Linked DNA regions of Methyloterricola oryzae. The main gene of each other region encodes a partner of the protein of the gene in region 2 in a complex. Links are inferred from orthologs where the notes say so. Each region holds a gene or a part of one and is shown on either strand. Other genes may lie near its edges.

Region 1 (2,733 bases), on a different replicon or contig from region 2:
CCAGCAGGCCCGACATCTGATCCACGTCCAGCAGACGCGGCAGCTTGCGGGGGGCTTTGGGCGCCCGCACGCCCTGAGCCGGATTGAGGCCGAGCACCCGTTCCTTGATCAGGAAATCGAAAAATCCGCGCAGGGCGGACAACTCCCGCTGCAGGCTGCGACTGACGATGCCCTGCCGATGACGTTCTGCGACATAGAGGCGAACATGGTGCTGCATCACCTGGTCCCAGCCTTCCAGCCCCTGGACGCCGCAGAACGTGAGGAATCGGGAGAGGTCGCGCCCGTATGCGGCACAGGTATGCATCGAAGCCCTCTGGCGCGTCTTGAGCCCCTGCAGAAAGCGCTCGAGCTGTTGACGCGCGGCCGAGGAGTCCACTGGCTTGGCCTATGGCAATCCCTTAAGCAAGGCCACCAGGCGTGCGGCGACGATGTCGCCCATCTGGTTCAGGAACAAATGTCCCATGCCCGCCTCGAAGCGGCTGGCGTTTCGGCTGCCGATGGCCAGAACCCCTTTGAGCCCGGCATGTTGCAAAGGCACCAGGGCGAAGGACATGACGTCGGGCCCCTCGCTCCCAAAGAGCACCTCTGCCTGAAAAGGAGTGGGCTGGCCGCATTCCGGCTTGCCGCTTTCCAGCACATGGCGGAGATGATCCACCTCGGCGCAGTCAGGTGGAATGCACAGGTCCGCGATCGGGCTGTCGATGACCGGCTCCAGCAGGCGCACCGCCACGAAGTCGGCCTGAAAGCATTCATGCAGCAGCCAGCGCAAGCCGCCCAAGGCATCATCCAAGGAAGTGGCGTCCAGAAGGGACAGGGTCAACTGGTGTATGCGGCGCGCCAGCGAATCATTGTCGCGCGCGATCTGCAGGATATCGTTCAACTGCATCTGCAAGCGGCGGTTCTTGTCGCGCAGCACGTCCAGTTGGCGCGAAACCAGGGAAACCGCCTCGCCGCTGGGGTGAGGAACCCGCAGCGTTTCGAGCAGTTCCAGATGCTGGTGAAAAAAATCCGGGTGGGAACGCAAGTAAGCCTCCACGTCGGCAGCCGTCACGCTGGGTTGCTCCTGTCGCTGTGCCTTGCTCAATTTCATAGCTGCAACTTTCCTTCAAAAACGGTGGTGGCGGGCCCTGTCATGAGCACCGCCGAACCACGTCCGGACCAACGGATGCTCAGCGTGCCTCCGGGCAGGTCCACCTGCACGGGAGACTCCAGCAGCCCCCATTCGATTCCGACCACGGCCGCCGCACAAGCCCCGCTCCCGCAGGCCAGGGTCTCGCCGGAACCACGCTCGAACACCCGGAGGCGGATATGTCCCTTGCCGAGCACTTCCATAAACCCGACATTGGCCCGTTCGGGAAACACCGGCGCACCCTCGAGCAATGGCCCCAACTCTGATACCAGTGCCGTCCTGACACTTTCGACCCGCAACACGGCATGTGGGTTGCCCATGGATACCGCACCAAATTCAAAAGCCTGACCCAAGGCTTCGAACCGGTAGACAGGCAACTCACGTTCCGCCAGCAGGGGCACCTCCCCTGGCGCGTGCCGCGGAATTCCCATATCCACCGTGATGTTACCATCGGCTTCTCGGCGCAGTAGGAGCTGACCGGCGCCCGTGTCGACCCTCACCTCCGCCTTATCGCACAGGCCCTGCTCATAAACAAAACGCGCAAAGCAGCGGGCGCCATTACCGCACTGGTTCACCTCACCGCCATCGGCATTGAAGATGCGGTAGCTGAAGTCCGCGCCCTCGCGCAGCGGCGGCGCCACCAACAAAACCTGATCACAGCCGATCCCGAAGTGCCGGTCGGCAATGTGGCGTACGCGCTCGGCAGTCAGATCAACCTGCTGGCGAACCGCGTCGATCACCACGAAGTCGTTGCCCAGGCCGTGCATTTTCGTGAAATGTAGCATGGATCAGTCCAACAGGCTCTCGCCGGCAAACAGCGATGCCAGATTTTCACGGGGGCGAACCAGATGGGCCCGCTCGCCGTCCACCATGACCTCGGCCGGGCGGGGTCTGGAGTTGTAGTTGGAACTCATGCTGAAGCCATAGGCCCCGGCCGATCGCACCGCCAGGAGATCCCCCTCGCTTACCGCCAGTTCCCGGTTCTTGCCGAGAAAGTCGCCGGTTTCGCAAACCGGCCCCACCACATCCACCGTGAGGCTGCCGGCCGAACTCTCCTGGCAAACCGGCACGATGGCCTGCCAGGCGTCATAGAGCGCCGGGCGCAGCAGGTCATTCATGGCGGCATCTACGATGGCGAAATTCTTCGCGCTGGTGGCCTTGATGTGCTCGACCCGGGTCAGCAGGATGCCGGCGTTGCCGACGATGGCCCGGCCCGGCTCGATGATGACTTCAAAGTCCTGCCCCTTGAGCTTCTCGGCCACCAGGGAGGCCAACTGCGCTGGTTCCGGCGGTTCCTCGTCGCGGTAGCGTATGCCCAGCCCGCCGCCCAGATCCAGATGATGGATCTGCAGTCCGGCTTCGCGCAGGCGCAGTGCCAGACCCAGCAGGCGGTCCAGGGCATCGAGAAATGGCTCCGTCGTGGTCAGCTGCGAACCGATGTGACAGTCGATGCCCACCACATCCAGATGGGCCATGGACGCCGCGCGCCGGTACTCAGACACCGCCTGCTCGATATCGATCCCGAACTTGTTTTCCTTCAGGCCTGTCGAAATATAGGGATGGGTGTTGGCGTCCACATCGGGGTTCACGCGCAACGAAACCGG
Region 2 (7,566 bases):
CAGATCCAGGTCATCGAGGTGCGGGTGGCCGGCAGCCGCACGGGCGAGCCGGTGGAAGTCACCCTGGTCATGCCCGAACTGGAACAGCCGGTGCGGCGTCCCATCGCCGAGCAGGATTTCCTGCCGCTGGGAGCCGAAATGATCGTCCCCACGCGCACCGTGTTTCGTCTGCAATCACCCAATGGCACCGAGTGCACCCTCTCGCCCGGAGCGCGCTACCGGGTGGATTCCACCAGCGCGCGGGGTGAGATGCACTCGGTCCTGGGCGGGACGGCGCGTTTCCACGTCAGCAAGTTGCTGGATTTCTTCAATGTGGAGTTCAAGGGCTTCGTGGGCTTGGTGCGCGGGACCGAGTTCACCTTGAAAGTCGATCCCGGGCGAGACGTCGAGGCGGACCTCAAGGAAGGGCGCTTGCGCATCGGGCAGACAGGCAAGGTGCGCATCAACGAAGGCGCGCGCGAGAGCGAGGTGCTCGCGATCAAGATCCTGGAGCCCGGCATCGCCTCGCAAGCAAGCTATGCCTTGCAGCAGGAATCGGTGCTGCAGAGCTTTGCCACGATTCAGGAAGCGGAAGACCACTACCGCGCTCAGCTGGAAAGCGCGCTGGCGGGTGGAGATTTCGATCTGATCGAGGCCGCCAGGAACGATCTGGGTTCCATCTTCATCTCCTTGGGGCGCCCGCAATCGGCTGCGCCTCAGTTCAGCGAGGGTGCCGCCGCGGCGCAGGCGCGCAATGACAAGCCCTGGGAGGCACGCATGCTCAACAACCTGGGCACCGCCCGCTACCAGTTGCGCGACTTCCGCGGCGCGATCCAGGCGCTGCAGCGCGCCTTGAGCATCAATCTGGAACTCTACCCGGTAGGCATTCAGCGCCGCATCGCGCACAACTACAACAACCTGGGACTGGCCTACCGCGGTTTGGGAGACATGGCCCGCAGCATCGAGTACTTCGAGAAGGCGATCAAGACCAACCAACTGCTGCCGGCGGATGACAGGAATCGCCAGGCGGCGGCCGGCAATTACGAAAACCTGGGCGAAACCTATCTGAAGCGCGGCGACAAGGAACGCGGCTTCGAATACCTGGAGCGCGCCCTGAAAATCCGCAAGGCCCTGCCGCCCGCCGGCCGTCACCCGGATTTGGGCGTCAGCTACAACCGTCTGGGGATCGCTTACGAACAGAGCGGGGATCTGGTCAAGGCCGAGCAGTACCACACTCAGGCGCTCACCCTCCGTCGCCAGCTGTACCCGGATGGACGCCACCCCACAGTGGCCGAGAGCCATTTCCACCTGGGCCGCGTCCTGTGCCGGCTGGGTAAATGCAAGCTGGGCATCAAGCAGCAGGAAGAGGCTTTGGCCCTGGCGCTGCGTTTATATCCCTCGGGAATCGACCGCACCATTGCCATCGCCTGCCGCAGTCTGGCCGAGGCCTGGCGGAAGGAAGGCGATCAGGGCAAGGCGGCCGACTACCAGAAGCGGGCGGAGCAGGTGGAGGCGCGCCTGCAAATCGCCCCATGATAGCCAAGCCGCGTCTGGCCTGGTATGTGCTCGCCTATTTGGGCCTGATGGCCGCGATCGCTCTTCTGACCCCCTGGCGTCATGTGGACTGGTACGTGGCCGGAAAGCTGTCTCCGCCGCCGCCCCTGGCCAGCAATATCGTCTTCCTCGGCCTCACGTCGCCGGCGGCCATTGCCGAGAGCGAACTGGCCAACTACCGGGAGCGCTTGTCGTCCCTGCTGCGCCTGATCGCGTCCGGCCAGTACGGGCGGCCGATGGTGCTGCTGCTCGACATCCGCATCCGCTCCTCCCAGACTGGCCTGGAGCAATTAACGCAGGCCATCAAGGCAGTGCAGGACGGCGGAACCAAGGTCTACGCCGCCGTCGACCCCTTCCAGCCCGGCACCACCGAATTCAACCCGGACTACATGGTACTGAACGAACATGCGCAGTCGCTTTACCAGGACGTGCTGGACGGTTCCGGCCATACCCTCATGCAATGGCTGTGGCAAACCGCCAAGTACGATGCCTATCTGGATATCGGCGACGGTGTATCCATCCCCGCTGTCGCCATCAAGATTTCCGAGGACTTCTTCCAGTACCCCGTCGTGTCCTCGCAGCGCTCCATCGTGATCCAGGTCGGGCCGCGCGAGGACTTCCTGCAGCAGGCCTATCGTTTCGAGGCCGGTACTCTTTCGCGGTTGGCGGACACATCGGGCAAGCCAGCCAAGCCCGACCTGAACGGAAAGCTGCTGATCGTCGGAAACCCCCAAGAAAAGCCTCCGGCCGAGTTTCCCGAGGAACTCAAGCGTCCCGGTCCGGAGTTGCTGGCCTGGGCCTTGTCAGCCCGCATTTCGCGCTCGACCGCCGAACTCAAGGTCGAACCCTGGCTGCTGGTGGCCTACACGCTGGGTTTGTCCGGTCTGGCCTGTTTTCTGGCCAGGTTCCTGTATCTGCGCTCGCCGGCCTTGCGCAGCCGCTATCCCAGCCTGGCGCCCCTGGCCGGCGGCGCGCTCGCGCTGTTGGGACTGATTTTTGTCGTCTGGTTTCTGCGCTCGCTTAATTTCATTTATCCAATGGTCACTCTGGTCGCGGCAGGGATTGTCGCGGCCAGCGTGATGACCGCGCTTTACCTCAAGCGGAGGCTGCAATGGGCCCTGTTCCACGCCGAGCGGATCGAGTCGACGGGCGATTACGATGTGTTCATCAGTTATTCGCGCACCGAGCCGGAACATATCGCCTGGGTGGCCGCCAACGTGGTCGAGCCCCTGCGGACCCAAGCCCGGAAGCCCGACGGTTCGCCATTGAAGGTATTCTTCGATAAGGAAAGCATCCGCCTCGGCGACGACTGGCCGACCCGGGTGGCGCACGATGTGAACAGCAGTCGAGTGTTCGTTCCGATCTATTCCAGGGACTATTTTTCCAAGCCGGTGTGCAAGTACGAGATGGAGCAGGCGCTGAAGATGTATGTAATGCTGAAAAACCTCATCGTGCCGGTGATGCGCTCGCAAGAGCCCATCGCCATACCAAACGCCTATGACGGTATCAACTACATCGACGCCATCCGCGAGCCGGAGTTCGCGAAGAGGCTGGTGGAGCGCGTGTCGCAGGCAATTGCCGAGGTCGAACTGCGAGCCGTCGTTTAAAGAAAGCGAGCTGCCGATCCATGCGAACCAGTTCCGTCAATTGTCGGCCCGCTCAAGGCATTCAGACCGTATCCAAGCTGAATCCCTGGCTTGCTTGAGCGGCCCAAGTTGCATCCGACGGGGGCACGAATTCGCGCGTGACTGTCATCCCGTGTCACAATTGAGTCTTTGAAGCCCCGAGCTTCGCGCCTTCCGACCCTACGCCGAAGTGACCCACGACACCAAACATTCCGCCTTCGTCCGCTGGTTCCGCGATTCATCCCCCTATATCCACGCGCACCGGGGCCGCACCTTCGTGGTGTCATTCGGCGGCGAGGCCCTGGCCGACGGCCTGTTCGCCAACCTGGTCCACGATTTTGCCCTGCTCAACAGCCTGGGCATCCGCCTGGTGCTGGTGCATGGCGCCAGGCCTCAGGTGGAGCAGCGCCTGCGCGCCATGGGCGCGGAGCTGCGCTATGTGGGTGCACTGCGCGTGACCGACGCCGTGGCCCTGGAATGCGTCAAGGAAGCTGCCGGCACGGTGCGGGTGGAGATCGAGGCGTTGTTGTCCATGGGCCTGGCCAATTCCCCCATGGCAGGGGCCCGGATTCGCGTGGCTTCCGGCAATTTCGTGGTGGCCAAGCCTCTGGGTGTCCGCGATGGCGTTGACTTCGGCCACACCGGCGAAGTGCGCCGGGTGGACGCCGAAGCCATCCGCGCAAGCCTGGACCAGGGCAATGTGGTGTTGTTGTCGCCCTTGGGCTATTCGCCGACCGGGGAGATTTTCAACCTCAGCGCTGAGGAAGTCGCCACGGCGGTGGCATCGGCCCTCAGGGCAGACAAACTGCTCCTGCTGGCGGAGCAGGATTGCCGCAGCCCGACCGACGGCAAACCGCTGCAACAACTCACCACACGGGAGGCCGGGGAACTGTTGCAAAACGTTCTCCCCTTGCAGGAAGAGATGTATCCACACCTGAAGGCGGCGGTGGTGGCGGCGCAGTCCGGCGTGCAGCGGGCCCATTTGATCAATCGGCACATCGACGGCGCGATTCTGCTGGAGCTTTTTACCCGTGACGGCGTGGGCACCCTGGTCAGCTCCACGCCTTTCGAGGAAATGCGCCCCGCGGCGATCAACGACATCGGCGGCCTGTTGGACCTGATCCGCCCGCTGGAGGAAAGCGGCGTGCTGGTGCCGCGCACCCGCGAGAACCTGGAGCGGGAAATCACTGCCTACAGCGTGATCGAACGCGACGGTTTGATCGTCGGCTGCGGCGCGTTGCACGTCTTCGCCGAGGAGAAAATGGCCGAACTGGCTTGCCTGGCCCTGCATCCGGATTATCGCGGGGAAAAGCGCGGCGAACGCCTGCTCGGCCATTTGGAGGCCAAGGCACGCCGTCTGGGACTGGAGCGGGTGTTCGTGCTTAGCACGCAGACCATCCATTGGTTCCGGGAGCGCGGCTATGATCCGGCCCGCATCGGCGATCTGCCCGTCAAGCGTCAGGCACTCTACAATTACCGGCGCAATTCCAAGATACTGGTCAAACACTTGGACAAGCCCTGAATCGCCGTCCATCATATCCGCTACGTAATCAAAGGATTGCCAGGCCTATGAGCAACGTCCTGCACGCCAGCCACGAAGGACCGATCCGCGTACTGCAGTTGACCGATTTTCACCTGCTACGGGATCCGGCCGAGACCATGATGGGCATCAACACGGAGCAAAGCTTCACATCTGTCCTGCATGCCGCTTCCAGGGACCATGGTCCCGCCGACCTGATCCTGATGACCGGTGACCTTGCGCAGGATGCAAGCCCGGAGGTCTACGGGCGGTTACAGGGGTATCTGCAGGCGGTGGGAGTGCCGGTGTGCTGTATTCCAGGCAATCATGATGAACTGGAACTGATGCAGTCTCACCTGGCGGCTGACCGCATTTATCTGGAAGGGGAAATACTGCTGGGATCCTGGCAGATCATCTGCCTGGACAGCACGGTGCTGGATTCGGCCGGCGGTTATCTGCGCAGCGGTCAGATGGCCTTCCTGGAATCCGCACTGGATTCCGCGGCGGGCCTTCATACCCTGGTCTGCCTGCATCATTCGCCGCTGCCCACGCGTAGCCAATGGCTGGATACCATGCGGCTCGGCAACGGCGAGGAATTCATTGGCTTACTGAAGAACCGGGAGCGGGTGCGGGTGGTCGTGTTTGGCCATGTGCACCAAGCCATGGATGTCCAGGAGGAGAACTTGCGCCTGCTCGCCTGTCCGTCCACTTGCTTCCAGTTCAAGCCGGGCAGTTCCGACTTTGCGCTGGACGCGGCGGCCCCCGGATACCGTTGGCTGGATCTGCACCCGGACGGCGAAGTGACAACGGGCGTGGTTCGGCTCGCCAGTTTGCCCTCTGGCCTCAACCTGGCAGCGCCGGGTTATTGAGAATCCGCTTTGCGTTCCTCGGACAGGAAGCCGACCGCGCTCACCGGGACCTGGGCCGGAATCAAGTGGTAACCCAGTTCGGTCAGCGCCTGGCGGTAGACTTCCCGCTTGAAGTAGACCACGTCGGTCAAGGGATGCCAGTAGTCGACCCAGCACCAGGCGTCGAATTCCGGTTTGTCGGAACAATTCAGACAGATATTGGATTCGGCGGCGTTGAGGCGAAGGATGTACCAGAGCTGCTTCTGCCCGATACACAGGGGTTGGGAATGTTTACGAATGTAACGCTCGGGCAGATCGTAGCGCAGCCACTCGTTGGTCCTGCCGATGACCTGCACATGCGAATTGCGTAGGCCAACCTCCTCGTACAGTTCCCGGAACATGGCGCTATCCGGATCCTCGTTGAACTTGATGCCGCCCTGGGGAAACTGCCACGAACGCATTCCTGCGCGGCGGGCCCAAAACACGCGGCCGTCGTCATTGCAAAGAATGATACCTACATTGAGGCGGTAACCTTCCGAGTCGATCATGTCAGGATTCAGTCCGGCTGGTGTCCTCGAATGCTATAATGCCTGCCCTGTTCGTGTATCCCCGAACGACCACATTGTTTCATAAATCAATTGCGTTTGCCACCGCTTGGGCGCTTATCTGCGCGCACGCTGCGGACGTGCCTGAATCCGACTGAGTTTGCATGAATCTGGCCATTTTCGACTTGGACAACACCCTGATCGCCGGCGACAGCGATTATCTTTGGGGCGAGTTTCTAGTGGAGCAGGGCGTGGTTGAGCCGGCTTATTTTGCCGAAAACGACCGCTTCTACCAGGAATACAAAGCCGGCAGGCTGAATATCGGGGAGTTCCTGCGCTTCGCCCTGAAGCCCCTGTCCGAACACGCGCTGGAAGTCTTGCTGGATTGGCGGGAACAGTTCATCTTGGAGAAGATCAGGCCGATCCTGCTGCCGGCGGCGCAGGACCTGATCGAACGGCACCGCGCGGGGGGTGATCTGCCCCTGGTGATCACCGCCACCAATCGCTTCGTGACCGAGCCCATTGTCGGCCTTTATGGTATCGAGCATCTCATAGCCACCTCGCCAGAACTGGCGGATGGGCGCTATACCGGCGATTTCGTCGGCGAGCCATGCTTTCGGGAGGGCAAGGTGAAGCGGCTGGAGGCATGGCTGCAGGAGCACCAGTGCGGCCTTGAGGGCAGCTGGTTCTACAGCGATTCCCACAACGATATTCCATTGCTGTCCGTGGTCTCCAACCCGGTGGCCGTGGACCCCGACGAAACCCTGGCGGCCTACGCGCAGGAACAGGGCTGGCCGGTGATCAGCCTGCGTTGAGGCGGAGCCCGGCGTCTCAGCTCTTGCGGATCATGTAGTGAAGGACGCCGGAATCTTCGCCGCGGACCAGCAGTGTGTGCCCGGTTTGTTCCAGGAACACGCCGAAATCCAGCACCGACGCCGGGTCCGTGGCCAGCACCCGGACCACCTGGCCGCTGTCCATCCCGTGCAGCGCCTTCTTCAGGCGCAGCAGGGGCAGGGGACACATGAGACCGCAGGTATCAAGTTCAAGGTCGAAGTCAGACATGGGAAGAAGAGCATGTTTTGCATCGCATCGTGGATCGGATTTTAACAAATGCCGCGACCCATGGATTATCTGCCGCTGTTTTTCAAATTGACCGATGCACCCTGCCTGGTGGTGGGGGGCGGAGAAGTGGCCTTGCGCAAGGTGGATACCCTGCGCCGCGCGGGCGCCAGCGTGACCGTGATCAGCCCCGCCCTGTGCCCCGCTTTGACCGAGTTGGCGGAAGGCGGGCATATACATTGGGTGGCCGGCGAATTCGCCGCATATGTCTCCGAGCTGCCTGGGTTTCGCCTGGTGATCAGCGCCACCGACCGGGCGGACGTCAACCAGGCCGTCTACCGCGCTGCGGTTGCTCTGAACCTGCCAGTGAACGTGGTGGACTGTCCCGAGCTTTGTACCTTTATCTTTCCGGCCATTATCGACCGCTCGCCGGTGGT

The links. Proteins that work in one complex are often made in the same cells at the same time.
Region 1: the proteins of EK23_RS05490 (region 2) and dapF are in contact, whole or in part, in a solved structure (PDB 5YGU), measured with the Escherichia coli proteins. The link is inferred for Methyloterricola oryzae from one-to-one orthologs.

The regions. Positions count from the first base shown.
Region 1 is NZ_JYNS01000001.1:438,237-440,969, forward strand. It holds dapF (diaminopimelate epimerase), read right to left. Parts: upstream 1,915-2,733; coding sequence 1,087-1,914; downstream 1-1,086. Other genes in the region: xerC (tyrosine recombinase XerC), read right to left, coding at 1-376; EK23_RS01860 (DUF484 family protein), read right to left, coding at 386-1,090; lysA (diaminopimelate decarboxylase), read right to left, coding at 1,918-2,733. UniProt on the Escherichia coli protein: Involved in the succinylase branch of the L-lysine biosynthesis and in the biosynthesis of the pentapeptide incorporated in the peptidoglycan moiety. Catalyzes the stereoinversion of LL-2,6-diaminopimelate (L,L-DAP) to meso-diaminopimelate (meso-DAP).
Region 2 is NZ_JYNS01000002.1:389,135-396,700, forward strand. The notes cover bases 4,307-7,088. They hold EK23_RS05490 (RNA pyrophosphohydrolase), read right to left. Parts: upstream 6,074-7,088; coding sequence 5,540-6,073; downstream 4,307-5,539. Other genes in these bases: argA (amino-acid N-acetyltransferase), read left to right, coding at 4,307-4,680; cpdA (3',5'-cyclic-AMP phosphodiesterase), read left to right, coding at 4,728-5,546; EK23_RS05495 (histidinol-phosphatase), read left to right, coding at 6,235-6,885; EK23_RS05500 (sulfurtransferase TusA family protein), read right to left, coding at 6,902-7,088. In the rest of the region: EK23_RS05470 (tetratricopeptide repeat protein), read left to right, coding at 1-1,515; EK23_RS05475 (toll/interleukin-1 receptor domain-containing protein), read left to right, coding at 1,512-3,140; more of argA, read left to right, coding at 3,349-4,306; more of EK23_RS05500, read right to left, coding at 7,089-7,132; siroheme synthase CysG, read left to right, coding at 7,193-7,566. UniProt on the Escherichia coli protein: Master regulator of 5'-end-dependent mRNA decay.